Linked DNA regions of Methylosinus sp. H3A. The protein of the gene in region 1 interacts with the protein of each later gene in a pairwise test. Links are inferred from orthologs where the notes say so. Each region holds a gene or a part of one and is shown in the gene's direction. Other genes may lie near its edges.

Evidence for each region. The genes of interacting proteins can lie anywhere in the genome.
Region 2: the proteins of IY145_RS10500 (region 1) and IY145_RS19760 interact in binary tests that used the Escherichia coli proteins (3 or more experiments, as listed by UniProt). The link is inferred for Methylosinus sp. H3A from one-to-one orthologs.

The regions. Positions count from the first base shown.
Region 1 is NZ_JADNQW010000005.1:1,607,947-1,615,181, reverse strand. The notes cover bases 4,267-7,235. They hold IY145_RS10500 (P-II family nitrogen regulator), read left to right. Parts: upstream 4,267-5,566; coding sequence 5,567-5,905; downstream 5,906-7,235. Other genes in these bases: glnA (type I glutamate--ammonia ligase), read left to right, coding at 6,003-7,235; sseA (3-mercaptopyruvate sulfurtransferase), read left to right, coding at 4,540-5,406; IY145_RS10510 (hypothetical protein), read right to left, coding at 4,267-4,410. Outside these bases: IY145_RS10535 (electron transfer flavoprotein-ubiquinone oxidoreductase), read left to right, coding at 1-160; IY145_RS10530 (YdcF family protein), read left to right, coding at 233-1,039; IY145_RS10525 (response regulator transcription factor), read right to left, coding at 1,059-1,916; IY145_RS10520 (hypothetical protein), read left to right, coding at 2,640-3,041; IY145_RS10515 (DUF3108 domain-containing protein), read right to left, coding at 3,059-3,901; more of IY145_RS10510, read right to left, coding at 3,994-4,266. UniProt on the Escherichia coli protein: P-II indirectly controls the transcription of the glutamine synthetase gene (glnA). P-II prevents NR-II-catalyzed conversion of NR-I to NR-I-phosphate, the transcriptional activator of GlnA. When P-II is uridylylated to P-II-UMP, these events are reversed.
Region 2 is NZ_JADNQW010000005.1:3,624,709-3,631,860, forward strand. Bases 1,946-4,831 are described here. They hold IY145_RS19760 (two-component system sensor histidine kinase NtrB), read left to right. Parts: upstream 1,946-2,712; coding sequence 2,713-3,951; downstream 3,952-4,831. Other genes in these bases: dusB (tRNA dihydrouridine synthase DusB), read left to right, coding at 1,946-2,649; ntrC (nitrogen regulation protein NR(I)), read left to right, coding at 3,977-4,831. Also shown: IY145_RS19745 (methyl-accepting chemotaxis protein), read right to left, coding at 1-106; IY145_RS19750 (bifunctional 2-C-methyl-D-erythritol 4-phosphate cytidylyltransferase/2-C-methyl-D-erythritol 2,4-cyclodiphosphate synthase), read right to left, coding at 275-1,480; more of dusB, read left to right, coding at 1,645-1,945; more of ntrC, read left to right, coding at 4,832-5,455; IY145_RS19770 (sensor histidine kinase), read left to right, coding at 5,534-7,152.

The DNA.
Region 1 (7,235 bases):
GGTGGTCTATGCGGAGGAGGCGACGAAGAGCGATCCGCGCTTCGTCATCAACGCGCAGAATTGCGTGCATTGCAAGACTTGCGACATCAAGGATCCGGCGCAGAACATAAATTGGGTTCCCCCGGAGGGCGGCGGCGGCCCGAATTATCCGAATATGTGAGCGATCGTCGGGCGGGCGGGCGCCGCGCAGGCGTCCGCCCGTCGCCGACGGCCCCGACCATTGCGAGCGACAATGTTCTTTCAACTTTCCAAGATCGCCGAATTCTTCGTCAATCCGGCGCATCTGGCTTTGCTTCTCGCGTCGATCGGCGTCGCTCTGCTATTCACGCGCTTCGCGAAAACGGGCCGCACGCTGGCGACGGCGGGAGTGCTCGCCCTTCTGGCAATGTCCTTTTCGCCGCTCGCGATCTATCTGGCGCTGCCCTTGGAAAATCGTTTCGCGCGGCCGGCGGCCGATATGCCGGCGCCCGGTGGAATCATCGTGCTCGGCGGCGCCTTCGACGAGAACATCAGCATGGCGCGCGGCGGCGTCGCCTTCAATGATTCCGCCGAGCGATTGACGGCCACAGTCGAATTGTCGCGCCGCTATCCGCAAGCCCGCATCCTCTTCTCGGGAGGCTCGTCGTCGCTGCGCGGCTCGCCCTTTTCCGAGGCGCAGGTCGCCGGACGATTTCTCGAGCAGATGGGCGTCGATCCGGCGCGGATCATCCTCGAGGACAAATCGCGCAACACATTCGAGAACGCCGTCTACTCCCGCGAGCTGGCGTCGCCGCGGCCGGGGGAGCCCTGGCTACTGGTCACATCGGCGATGCATATGCCGCGCTCTGTCGGCATTTTTCGACGGGTGGGCTTTCCAGCGATCCCCTATCCCGTCGCCTATCACACGAGGGGATCCTGGATGGACATCAGCCTTCACAAGAACGCGCCCGAAATGCTCCGGCTCGTCGATCTCACGGCGCATGAATGGATCGGCCTCCTCGCCTACTGGCTGACCGGGAAGACCGACGCTCTGTTTCCAGCGCCCGAAGCCGGCCAGTAAACGCGCGTCACTGGGCGCGTCAGTCGCGCGAGGACTTCCTGGAGCGGGAGGCGCCCGCCGACTCGGCGCGGCCGCCCGAGGTCGCCGCGGTCCAGGAGCCGTGCTTCATCTCCAGGAACAGCGCGATCGCCTGGGCGCGATTGCGCACCTCGAGCTTCTCGAACAAATTGCGCAAGTGGAATTTGATCGTGTTGATCGAGACGCCGAAATCCTTGGCGAGCTGGTTGTTGGTGTGGCCGGAGCCGAGCGCCGACAACAGGCTGCGCTCGCGCAGAGTGAGATTCTCCAGCGGATCGGCGCGCATCTTGCGGATGTCGACGAAGGGAAACACCATGTCGCCCGCCGCCACCGAGGCGAGCACGTCGAGCAGGCGCTCCGGCGGAGCGCGCTTGCTGACGAAGCCGGCGCCGCCCAATTGCAGCGTCTCCGCCGGCGCGGCGGGATCATTGGTGCCGCTATAGACGACGATCTTGGGCGCGGAGGGCTGGCGCGACAGCGCGCGCAGCACTTCCCGCGCGTGCAGCGTCGGCAATTGCCAGCCGATGATGGCGATCTGGAAGCGCTGCAGCTTGGCGGCGTCGAGAAACTCCTCGCCGTCCGTGACCTTCAGCACGAGATTGAAGCGGCGGTCGTCGGCGAGCAGCGCCTCGAGCCCGGCCAGGATCAGCGGGCTCTTGTCGGCGATGGCGACGTCGATCGGAAAAGCCGCGCCCGTCTCGCCGCGGTCTTCGCCCGAACGCTCGGCCTTCTGGCGTGGAGCGGTCGGCGCGCTGTCGGCCGCCTGCGTCGCGGGACGTTCGGGCGCGCGGATCGGCCCGGGACGTCCGACGGCTCGCGGTCGTTCATCTCCGAGCTTCGTCGAAGACGTCGAGGCCATGGGCCACTCCAAGTGAAAGCGCTGCGGTCGCAGCCAGGATGCACTCGGGCGGCGGCGCCCCCCGAGTGGGTAGGCCCGACTATATAACCTGCGGCTTCCATTGGAAAGCCTCGGCGCATCTTTCGCAACGCTCGAGGCGGATTCTTTCCAGCGCGACGACGCCAAAAAGAAGCGGCGCATCGAACGAGCCGATGCGCCGCATCATATCCGTAGACCGGTTCTGAAGCGTCAGTCGCTCAGAACCCAGCGAGCGGCGAAATACGCCGCGGCGCCGAGCGCGATGATCGCGATCATGCCAACCGGCGTCGCCGCATAGCTCGTAAGCTCGAGAATTGCTCCCATAACGCTTCCTCCTCTTTAACGCCCGATCTCGTTCAGGCTGCCAGCCGTGCAACGATATCACCCAAGACAGACGAAGTCTCGCCTGTTAAGTGAGATACGCTTTGGTGGATATCATCGCCGGCTCGAATTCCGAGAACGCCCTGGATGGGCCGACCGCGATCCGAGACGCGCCGACGGTCTTTCACGCCCGGCGCTCCTCTTCGAGCGGCCGAGCCAGGCCGCGATCCACGCCCGCGACACGTTGCTGGCAATTATATTAGCCTTTGATGCTCGTCAAGATGCGGCGCCGCCCTCATCGCCGTCTTTGGGGCTTGCGGAGCCGCGTGCGGCGCCGTTAATGAAGCTGCGGCTCGACGAAGAAGAACGGAAAAACCGACGCCAATGGCCCGCCCTTCTCTCACCTTCATCGCCGTCGCCGCCCTCGCGACGCTCATCGGCGCCGTCTGGTTCTTCGGCTATCGCCGCACACCCGCCTGTTCGGGCGAGGGGCGCTACATGGCGACGGTCCAGCAGTGCCGCGCCTATGGCCTCGACGCCGGCCTCTGCGCCGGCGCAGTGGACAAAGCGCGCGCGCTCGTCGCCCGCGTCGCGCCCCACACGGAGACGTCCTTCGATTGCGAAGTGCGCTTTTCGGAATGTTTCGCCGGACCGGACGGGCGCTTCACGCCCTCGCCCTCCTTCTGCCTCGCGCCGGGATCGGCGGAGCCGAGAGAGGTGCGCTATCTCGAATATGATTCCGATCGGCTGAACCGCAAGAAGACGCGCGAAATCCGCCTCGACTGAAGAGGCCGCTCGCGCGCCTATTGATCCGCGGCCTGGCGACGCCCGCCGAGATGGAATTCGGCGGGCTCGACGGTCAGCATGCCGACGGTGGTGCGCAGCGCCATCCGATAGGGCACGACCGCATGCGCCATGGGCAGAGGCGCAAGCCAGACGGTGATATCGTTGTTCTCGGCCATGAAGCGCGTCGAGACACTGTCCGGCCGATGCCCCGAGATCGGACGATAGCGCGCGGCGCAGACGGAGACCGGCCCGGAATAGCCGCGCGTCTCGACATTGCGCATCTCGACGAATGAGAGGGTCACGTCGAAACGGGTGACGCCGTCGAAGACGGGGATCGTCCGATTGCAGGCCGAGGGCCCGACGAGCGGCTCGCTCGCCGGAACGCTCATGATCAGCGCGCTCACCGGATCTGTGATGTGGGACTTGTTGCCATCCGTCACCGGAATGCGGACGGGCATGTCCCAGGGCGTCGGATCGACATGCACGGCGCGCACGGAATTGCCGGCGAGCGCCATGCGGACGGTGCGCGTCTCATAAGTGTTGGAGGTGGTGTTGGCGTAGCTCGCCGGCGCGAGCCCCTCATGCGAGACGACGCCGGCCGCGGTGGCGGCGCCGCGCGTGTCGTTGACGAGCGAGGCGAGGCCGGTCGTGCGCATCGAAATGTCGATGCGATAATTGCGCGCGTCGATGACGCCGTCGGCCGAGGCGTGGCCGATCGACAGGCCGAGCAGGCTCAAAGAGTAATGCGCCTTGAGCGTCTCCGCCCGGCAGGGAGAGGCCGCGACGAGCAGAGCGAGCGCGACGAGCTCCGGCGTCGAGCCGCGTCCGGCTCTTTCCAGCACAGATGAGAAAAACGCCATTCGAAGACCTGCGATCGAATCAGTCATCGCCACGATGGGCCAGGCGAGAGCGCTTGTCGATGCTCGGATCGCGCCGGAGGAAGGGGCTCGATTCAGGCCCACTCCTGCCAGCTGCCGTCGGCGAATATGCGCCACGCGCGCAGACCCGCTTTGGCGACCACGATGCGGCCGGCCTTCGCCTCGCTCACGAGATGCTTGAATACGAGAGGATTGCGCCAGGAAAACGGCTTTTCGGGATCGCAGACCGCATGATATTCGTCGCTGTCGGGATCGTCCATCAGCAGCGTGCCGACCTTGTCCGGCCGCAGCTGGACGCCGAGCGAGCGCTCCTCCTTCCAGCGGCAGTGATAATCGCGGCACACGTCGGGCCGTGTGGCGTAGACGCCGCAGCCGCTCGTCTTCGTGCAGTGCTCGCACCAGACGCCGGCCTTCTTGGTGAATTCCTCGATCTCCAGCACCTTGCAACAGAAAGCGCAGGGACCGCAGGCCTTGCCGGGAATGTCGAGCATGGTCTCGATTTTCGTCTTTTCGGCGATTTTGGGAACGAATCGATTCTGCTACATTGACTACAACGATCGCGACGCCGGCGCCATCGCCCCCCGGAGGGTCGCCAGAGGATCGCCGCGAGGAGGACCGCAATGACGAGAGCCGCCCCGAACATCGATCCCGAGACGCTGTTCGTCTCCACGCAATGGCTCGCCGACCATCTCCATGCGCCGGACGTCATCGTGTTCGACGCCTCCTGGCACATGCCGGCCGCCGGCCGGAACGCCCATGCCGAATATCTCGACGCCCATGTTCCAGGCGCCGTCTTCTTCGACATAGACGCCATCGCCGATCATTCGACCGACCTGCCGCATATGCTGCCGGACGCGGTCGCCTTCGCCTCGGCCGTCCGCAAGCTCGGCCTCGGCGACGGCATGCGCGCGGTGATCTATGACAGCCTCGGCCTCTTCTCCGCGCCGCGCCTGTGGTGGACGCTGCGCGTCTTCGGCGCCACCGACGTCTCCGTCCTCGACGGCGGCCTGCCGGCCTGGAAGGCAGAAGGCCGTCCGCTCGAGCAGGGCGAAGCCCACCGCGCGCCGCGCCATTTCACGCCGCGCGTCGACCGCGGGCTCGTCGCCGACTCGGCGGATGTGGCGCGAGCGCTGGCCGACGGCTCCGCGCAGGTCGTGGACATGCGCTCCGCCGAGCGCTTCGCGGGCAGCGTTCCCGAGCCGCGCCCCGGCCTGCGCTCCGGCCATATGCCCGGCGCGCTCAACCTGCCCTTCGGCAATCTCGTCGCCGATGGCCGCATGAAGGCGCCGGAGGCGCTGGAGGAGGTTTTCGCGCGCGCGAAGATCGATCCCGAGCGGCCGATCGTCGCGAGCTGCGGCTCCGGCCTCACCGCCTCGATCCTGAGCTTGGCGCTGGCCGCGTCGGGACGACGGCCGGCCACCGTCTATGACGGCTCCTGGTCCGAATGGGGCGCGCGCGCCGACCTTCCGGTCATATCCGATTCATGAGCAAACTGATTGTCTATCAGGCGCCAGCGCCCTTCTATTGGGCATAGTCGCTGATTTTCGGCATGGCGCCTTTTTGTGACAAATGATAGAAGCGCGGCGGTTCTTCGGTGAGGCGGATGCGTTCTCGGGGAACCTCGAGTCGGGATGCGGGGAAAGGTGAATGAAGAAAATCGAGGCGATCATCAAACCTTTCAAGCTCGATGAAGTAAAAGAAGCGCTCCAAGGCGCCGGCCTGCAGGGCATTACTGTCACCGAGGCGAAGGGTTTCGGTCGCCAAAAGGGGCATACCGAGCTGTATCGCGGCGCGGAATATGTGGTCGATTTCCTTCCCAAGGTGAAAATCGAGATCGTGCTCGCCGACGATGCGGTGGATCGCGCGGTCGAGGCCATCCGCAAAGCCGCGCAGACCGGACGCATCGGCGACGGAAAAATCTTCGTCTCCAACGTCGAAGGCGCGATCCGGATTCGCACCGGCGAGACCGGCGCGGACGCGATCTAGCCGGCGCCGAATTCGCTACGCCCCGCCGCCCCGCGGCTGACATTCGCGTCCCTACACTAGGACTCGACCGTCCACATCGAAATGAAGGCTCCACGACATGACAACGGCCAAGGACGTTCTCAAGCAGATCGCCGACAATGACGTAAAATATGTGGATTTCCGCTTCACGGATCCGCGCGGCAAGTGGCAGCACGTCACCTTCGACGTGTCGATCGTCGACGAGGAAGCGCTGAACGAAGGCATCATGTTCGACGGCTCCTCCATCGCCGGCTGGAAGGCGATCAACGAGTCGGACATGACGCTCCTGCCCGATCTCTCGACCGTCACGCACGACCCCTTCTTCGCCGCCTCCACTTTGTCGATCGTCTGCGACGTCGTCGAGCCCACGACCGGCCAGCCCTATAACCGCGACCCGCGCGGCATCGCCAAGAAGGCCCAGGCCTATCTTCAGGCGACCGGCGTCGGCGACACCTCGTTCTTCGGCCCGGAAGCCGAATTCTTCGTCTTCGACGACGTGCGCTTCTCGACCGACCCCTACAACACCGGCTTCACCGTCGACTCCGTCGAGCTGCCCACCAATTCCGACACCGCCTATGAGGGCGGCAATCTCGGCCATCGCGTGCGCACCAAGGGCGGCTATTTCCCGGTCCCGCCGATCGACTCCGCTCAGGACATGCGCGGCGAGATGCTGGCGGCCATGGCGTCCATGGGCGTCGCCGTCGAGAAGCACCATCACGAGGTCGCTTCCGCGCAGCATGAGCTGGGTCTGAAATTCGCGACGCTGGTCACCGTCGCCGATCATCTGCAGATCTACAAATACGCCATCCATCAGGTCGCGCATTCCTACGGCAAGACGGCGACCTTCATGCCCAAGCCCGTCTATGGCGACAATGGCTCCGGCATGCACGTCCACCAGTCGATCTGGAAGGAAGGCAAGCCGGTGTTCGCCGGCGACAAATACGCCGGCCTGTCCCAGGAATGCCTGTGGTATATCGGCGGCATCATCAAGCACGCCAAGGCGCTGAACGCCTTCACCAATCCGTCGACGAACTCCTATAAGCGCCTGGTTCCGGGCTTCGAGGCTCCGGTGCTGCTCGCCTATTCGTCGCGCAACCGCTCGGCCTCCTGCCGCATCCCCTTCGCGACCAGCCCGAAGGCGAAGCGCGTCGAGGTTCGCTTCCCCGATCCGACGGCGAATCCCTATCTCGCCTTCTCGGCCATGCTGATGGCGGGTCTCGACGGCATCGCCAACAAGATCGATCCGGGCCAGCCCTCGGACAAGGATCTCTACGACCTGCCGCCGGAGGAGCTGAAGGCGATCCCGACGGTC
Region 2 (7,152 bases), 2.0 Mb from region 1 along the record:
GCGCGTGGAGACGCGATTGCCAGAAGGCGAAAACGGAGAGGCAGAGGGCGACAGCCCCGAGCAGCGCGACGACGCCGCCGAGTTTATGTGCGATGCTCGATTTCATTTGATTGAAAGCCGTGTGGAGGAAGCGACGCGCGAACATGCACAGGGTCGCGTTTCGAAACGGCTAACGTCGCGGTCGATAAGGCATTATTTTTTATGACGGATTTGTGAATGGCCGATGGCCGCGGGCGGATGAGGCCGCCTGCGGACCCGCTTTTTTGAATTGTGCTCAGGGCGTGAGCGCCGGCAGCCGCACCGTCGCCAGCGCCAGCGCCGCCATGCCTTCCTGCCGACCTGTGAAGCCCAGACGTTCGGAGGTCGTCGCCTTCACCGCCACCCGGCCGATATCGATCTCCATGATTTTCGCGAGGCTCTCGCGAATGGCGTCGCGATGCGGGCCGACCTTGGGCGCCTCGCAGACGATGGTGGCGTCGACATGGGCGATGATCCCGCCGCGCTCGCGCACGCGCTTGGCCGCGAAGGCCAGAAATATGGAGGAGGGCGCGCCCTTCCATTGCTGGTCTGAGGGCGGGAAATGCTTTCCGATGTCGCCGTCCGCGAGCGCGCCGAGCAGAGCGTCGGTGATCGCATGAGCGAGCACATCGGCGTCGGAATGGCCGGCGAGGCCATGAGTATGCGGCACCGGGACGCCGCCGAGCCAGACCTCGCTCCCCTCGCCGAAGGCGTGGACATCGTAGCCCTGGCCGGTGCGAATATCCGAGAGCTCGCCGAGCAGCCTGTCTTGCGCGCGCAAAAAATCCTCCGGCGTGGTGAGCTTGAAATTGGCGGCGTCGCCCGCGAACACATGGACCTTGTGGCCGGCGGCCTCGGCGACCATGCCGTCGTCGGTGAGTTCGCCGCCGCTCCCGGCGACGAGCCGATGCGCCTCGAGGATCAGCGGAAAGGCGAAAGACTGCGGCGTCTGTACGAAGCGCAGGCTGGCGCGGTCGGGCGTCGCCGTCACCACGCCTTCCGCGTCGATCTGCTTCACCGTGTCGGCGAGCGGCAGGCCGGGCACAGCCGCGCCATGGGCGCGCGCCGCCTCGATCGCCCGGCCGATGAGCGCCGCATCGGCGAAGGGCCGCGCCGCGTCCTGGATCAGCACGATATCCGGGGAGGCGGAGAGGGCCGCCAGCGCCTCGAGGCCGTTGCGCACGCTTTGCTGCCGCGTCGCGCCGCCGATCGCGGGTGCGAGCAGCCGATCCCGCGCGCCCTCCGAAAGCTCGGCGACGCTCGCGCGGTAGAGCTCGGCGTCGTCGGCGTGGATGGCGACGACGAGCGTAGCCGAAGGCGCAGCTTGGTGCATGGCTTCGAGCGTGCGCGCCAGCACAGACTTGCCGAGGAGCGCACGATATTGTTTTGGAAGGCCGTCGCCCGCGCGCACGCCGCGGCCGCCGGCGACGGTGAGGATCGCAATGGTCGAGGAAGAGCTCATAGAAGGTTCCTCTCCCGCTTTTTCGCTGTCGCGTCAATTTCACCTTGGCGTCAATTTTCGCGAATCTCGGGGATGTACTCATTGCGTACGTATGGCTGTCTGCATATAGTATAGGCACGATGACAACTGATGAAATTATAGGCGAGACCATAGGAGCCACGCCTTTGCGCATCGGTTCGCTTCATCTCGAGGGGCGGGCGCTGCTCGCCCCCATGGCCGGCGTGACCGATCTCGCCATGCGGCGGATCGCATTGCGTTTCGGCGCGTCCGCGGCAGTCGGCGAAATGGTCGGGGCGAGCGCACTGGCGCGTGGCGACGCCGAGGCCCGCCATCGGCTCGACGGCTCCGGCCTCGACACCCATATCGTCCAGATCGCGGCGCGCGATCCGGTCGGCGTCGCCGAGACGGCGCGCCGGGCCGAAGCCGCTGGAGCCACTTTGATCGACATAAATATGGGCTGTCCCTGCAAGCGCGTGACCGGCGGCCTCGCCGGCGCCGCGCTGATGCGCGAGCCCGCGCTCGCCGCCGAGCTGGTGCGCGCCGCCGTGGCGGCGGTCTCGGTTCCGGTCAGCGTCAAAATGCGGCTCGGTTGGGATGATTCTAGCCGTAACGCCGCCGAGCTCGCCCGTCTCGTCGCGGCCGAGGGCGCGGCCATGGTGACGGTGCATGGCCGCACGCGCGCGCAATTCTACGAGGGCAGGGCGGATTGGCGGGCGATCGCCGAGGTCAAGGCCGCCGTCGAAATTCCCGTCGTCGCCAATGGCGACTGCGCCTCGCCGCGGGACGCCGCTGCGATGCTCGCGGCTTCGGGCGCCGATGCGGTGATGGTGGGCCGGGCGGCGCTGGGGCAGCCCTGGCTCGTCGGCGACATCGCGCATTTTCTGGCGACCGGCCGTCGCCGCGCCGCGCCCTCCGCGACAGCGCGGCTCGAGGCGGCGCTGGACCATTTGGACGGCCTGCTCGCGGCCATGGGCGCGAACGCCGGCCTGCGCCACGCGCGCAAGCATCTATCCGCCTACGCCGAGCGGGCGGAAGGAGGCGCCGAAGAGCGCGCGCGTCTGCGCGGGGCGCTCGTCGCCTCCGCCTCGGCCGAAGAAGTCCGTGGACTTCTTCGCCGGCTGTTCTCGCTCGAGCCGGCGCAAAGGGAGCCGGCTCCGGCACATTGCTGACGCGAAAGTCCCATAGAGGATCGGCGCGCGATCCGCGCCCGAAAATGAGTCCGAGGTGTCGAGATGACGGCCGAATCCAACCCGCAGCGGCGCAAGAGCGCGCTCACGACGCCCGTCGGCGCGAGGCTGCGCGTTATCGCCGACGACAATCGCGCCTGCATTCTCGAGGCGCTGCCGAATGTGATCCTGGCGATCCGCCCGGACGGCGTGATCGTCGACGCCAACGCCGCAGCCGAGTCCTTTTTCGAGATCGGCAAGCCGATCCTCATCGGGCAGGAGCTCGGCCGTCTGGTGCCCTTCGGCTCGCCGCTGCTCGCGCTCATCGAGCAGGTGCGCGAGCGCGGCTCGGCGATCAACGAATATCGCATCGACCTCGGCCGCCCCGGAATGGAGGGCGAAAGGCGCGTCGATGTGCATTGCGCGCCGCTGCCCGAGAGCGAGGGTGGCGTGCTGGTCGTGCTGCAAGAGCGCACAATTGCCGATAAAATAGACAGGCAGCTGACCCATAGGGGGGCGGCGCGCACGGTTTCTGGGCTCGCGGCGATGCTCGCGCATGAAATCAAGAACCCGCTGTCGGGCATTCGCGGCGCTGCGCAACTGCTGGAAAGCTCGGTGGGAGACGCAGATCGGGCGCTGACGCGGCTGATCTGCGAGGAGACCGACCGCATCGTCCGCCTCGTCGACCGCATGGAGGTGTTCTCCGACTCGCGGCCGCTCGAGCGCGAAAAGGTCAATATTCATGTCGTTCTCGACCATGTGAAGCGCGTCGCCCGCAGCGGCTTCGCCCGCCACATTCGCTTCATCGAGAATTACGACCCCTCGCTGCCGCCCGTCGCCGCCAATCGCGACCAGCTGGTGCAGGTGTTCCTCAATCTGGTGAAGAACGCCGCCGAGGCGATCGGCGACGCCATAGACGGCGAGATCGAGCTCTCCACCGCCTTCCGGCCCGGGGTCAGCCTGCGCACGCTGGGCGAGAAGCGCCCGGTCGGCCTGCCGCTCGAATTCTGTGTGCGCGACAATGGCCGCGGCGTGCCCGAGGACATAGCCGCGCATTTGTTCGATCCCTTCGTCACCACGAAGACTTCCGGAACTGGCCTCGGACTTGCACTGGTGGCCAAGATCGTCAATGACCACGGCGGCATCGTCGAATGCGAATCTCATCCGAGGCGAACCACTTTCCGTATCCTGATGCCGATGTATCGCAACAAAGACGAGGAGAAACGAGCAGACGAACGACGAGCCAGAAAACAAATTCCCGTCGCCGAGGGACCGGAGCCGGCGCCAAGAGAGCGCCGCTCGTGAGAACGATCTGCTGGAGAAAAATCCGATGACCCACGGCGAGATTCTGGTCGCCGACGACGACGCCGCGATCAGAACGGTGGTCGCGCAGGCGCTGTCGCGCGCCGGCTATGAGGTGCGCACGACCGGCACAGCCGCAACCCTGTGGCGCTGGGTGCAATCGGGCGAGGGCGATCTCGTCGTCACCGATGTCGTGATGCCGGACGAGAACGCTTTCGAGCTTTTGCCGCGCATCAAGAAATTGCGCCCCGATCTGCCCATCATCGTGATGAGCGCGCAGAACACATTCATGACCGCGATCCGCGCCTCCGAGCGCGGCGCCTATGATTATCTGCCCAAGCCTTTCGATCTGAAGGAGCTGGTCGGCATCGTCGGCCGCGCCATGGCCGAGCCGCGCAAGAAGAACGAGATCGACGGCCCGGACGATATGGAGGGCATGCCCCTCGTCGGCCGCTCGCAGGCGATGCAGGAGATCTATCGCTCGCTCGCGCGGCTGATGCAGACAGACCTCACTGTCATGATCAATGGCGAGTCCGGCACCGGCAAGGAGCTGGTCGCTCGCGCGCTGCACGACTACGGCAAGCGCAAGAAGGGCCCCTTCGTCGCCATCAATATGGCGGCCATTCCGCGCGATCTCATCGAGAGCGAGCTGTTCGGCCATGAGAAGGGCTCGTTCACCGGCGCCAATCAGCGCTCTATCGGCCGCTTCGAGCAGGCCGAGGGCGGCACGCTGTTCCTCGACGAGATCGGCGACATGCCGATGGAGGCGCAGACGCGTCTTCTGCGCGTGCTGCAGCAGGGCGAATATACGACCGTCGGCGGCCGCACGCCGATCAAGACCAATGTCCGCATCATCGCCGCGACCAATAAGGATCTGCGCGCGCTGATCCAGCAGGGCCTGTTCCGCGAAGATCTCTATTTCCGCCTCAACGTCGTGCCGCTGCGGCTGCCGCCGCTGCGCGAGCGCTCGGAGGACATCGCCGACCTCGTGCATCACTTCTTCAAAGTGGCGGCGAGCGAGGGCCTGCCGCAGAAATATATCGAGCAGGCGGCGCTCGACCGCATGAAGCGCTATCGTTGGCCGGGCAACATCCGCGAGCTGGAGAATCTGATCCGGCGCCTCGCGGCCCTGCATCCGCAGGAGGTCATCACCGAGCAGGTGGTGGAGCTCGAGCTCGAGCATGAGATGCGTCAGGCTTCGCCCGGCGACCGGCTCCTGCCGGCGACGTCCGTCATGGCGGATATGCCCTCCGACAAGGATTTGACGCTCTCCACCTCGGTCGAGCAGCATCTCGCCAAGCTGTTCCGTGACCATGGCGATCGCCTGCCGCCGCCGGGCCTCTATCATCGGGTCATCCGCGAGATCGAGGTGCCGCTGATCTCCGCCGCTCTCGCCGCGACGCGGGGCAATCAGATCAAGGCCGCGGAGCTGCTCGGCCTCAACCGCAACACGCTGCGCAAGAAGGTCAACGATCTCGACATCCGCCTGATGCGCTCGCCGCGATAGCGCGGACTCCTTCTCCCGCTCGCGGGAGAAGGGAGCGCGCGAGATTGCCACTCCGCGCATCGCGACCTATACAGGCGCATGTCCATGGCGGGAGAGATTCAGGCGCCTGCGCCGCCGGCCGCGCCCAGGAAAAGATCTTGGCGCCTGTGGTTCGGGCCGATCGCGGTCGTCGCGGCAGTGGCCTGCGCGCTCGCGACTTTCTTCGTCATGGCCGAGCTCGCGCCCGTCGCGCCGACCAGCGACGTCGTCTATCCTCTGTTCTTCGCCGACGCGGTCGCGCTGGTCCTGCTCGCCACTCTGGTGCTGGTCAAGGCGGGCTCGCTCATCGGTTCCTGGCGGCGCGGCGCGGCGGCGGCCGGGCTCCATATTCGCATCGTCGGCTTCTTCTCCGTGCTGGCGCTGACGCCGGCCATCATTCTCGCCATCGTCGGCTCGGTGACGCTCGAGCGCGCGCTGAACCCGCAATTCCTCGCCATGGTGAAGACCTCGGTGCATAGCACGGCGGAGGCGGCGCGCGTGTTCCGCGAGACGCAATGCCGCTCGCTGCTGCAGGAGGCGCAGCTCTCCGCCTCGGACCTCGATCGCGCGCGCGCCATGTTCAACGCCGATCGCGGGCTGTTCCACGAATTTTTTGTCTCGCGAGCGCGCTTCCTCGGTTTTTCCGTGGCGGCGATCGTCAAGACCGACGGACAGATATTGGAGCGCGTCGATGTGACGGCCGACGGCTCGGCGATCGTCATCGCGCCGCCGGCTTCCGATTTCGAGGATGCGCGCATAGGCGAGCCGCTCTGCCTCGTCATCGACGACGGGCGCACTTTCGTCGCGCTGCGGCCGCTGTCGACCTTTCCGGACACATTCCTCTATGTGACGCGTCCGGTCGATCCTTTCGGCGTGCAATTTCCGGAGCAGGCGGCGAGCCTCATCGCCACCTATGACGCTTTCGAGGCCTATCGCGGCGCGGTGAAGAAGGCCTTCACCGTCATGTATGCGCTGCTCGCCACCATAATGCTGCTCTCGGCGGTCTGGGTCGGTCTCGACTTCGTCGACCGGCTCGTCGCGCCGATCCGCGCGCTCATCGCCGCGACCGATCAAGTGTCCGCCGGCAATCTCGATGTGCGCGTCGATGTCGAGCGCTCGCACGGCGATCTCGCCCGGCTCGGCGCCGTCTTCAACAATATGACCAGCGAGATCGAGCAGCAGCAGAGCCGTCTGCTCACGGCCAATCGCCAGAACGAGGAGCGGCGTCTGTTCACCGAGGCGGTGCTCTCCGGCGTGCCGGCGGCCGTCATCGGCGTCGACGCGGAGGGGCGGATCAATGTGCTCAACCGTTCGGCGGAGGAGCTTCTCGTCGGCGGAGCGGGACGTGACGGCGCCACGGCGGCGATCGGCGCGCGGGCGGCCGAAGCTCTCCCCGAGATCGCGCCCATTCTGGCCGATGCGGTGGAAGCCTTTCCGCGCGCTATTCAGACGCAGATCAACATCAGGCGCGGCGCCAAGGAGCTGACGCTCGCCGTTCGAGTCACTTCGGCGAGCATGCAGCAGGGGGGCTCGGATTTCGTCGTGACGCTCGACGACATCACCGATCTCGTCACCGCGCAGCGGACCTCCGCCTGGGCCGATGTCGCTCGGCGCATCGCTCATGAGATCAAAAATCCGCTGACGCCGATCCAGCTCTCCGCCGAGCGCCTGAAGCGCAA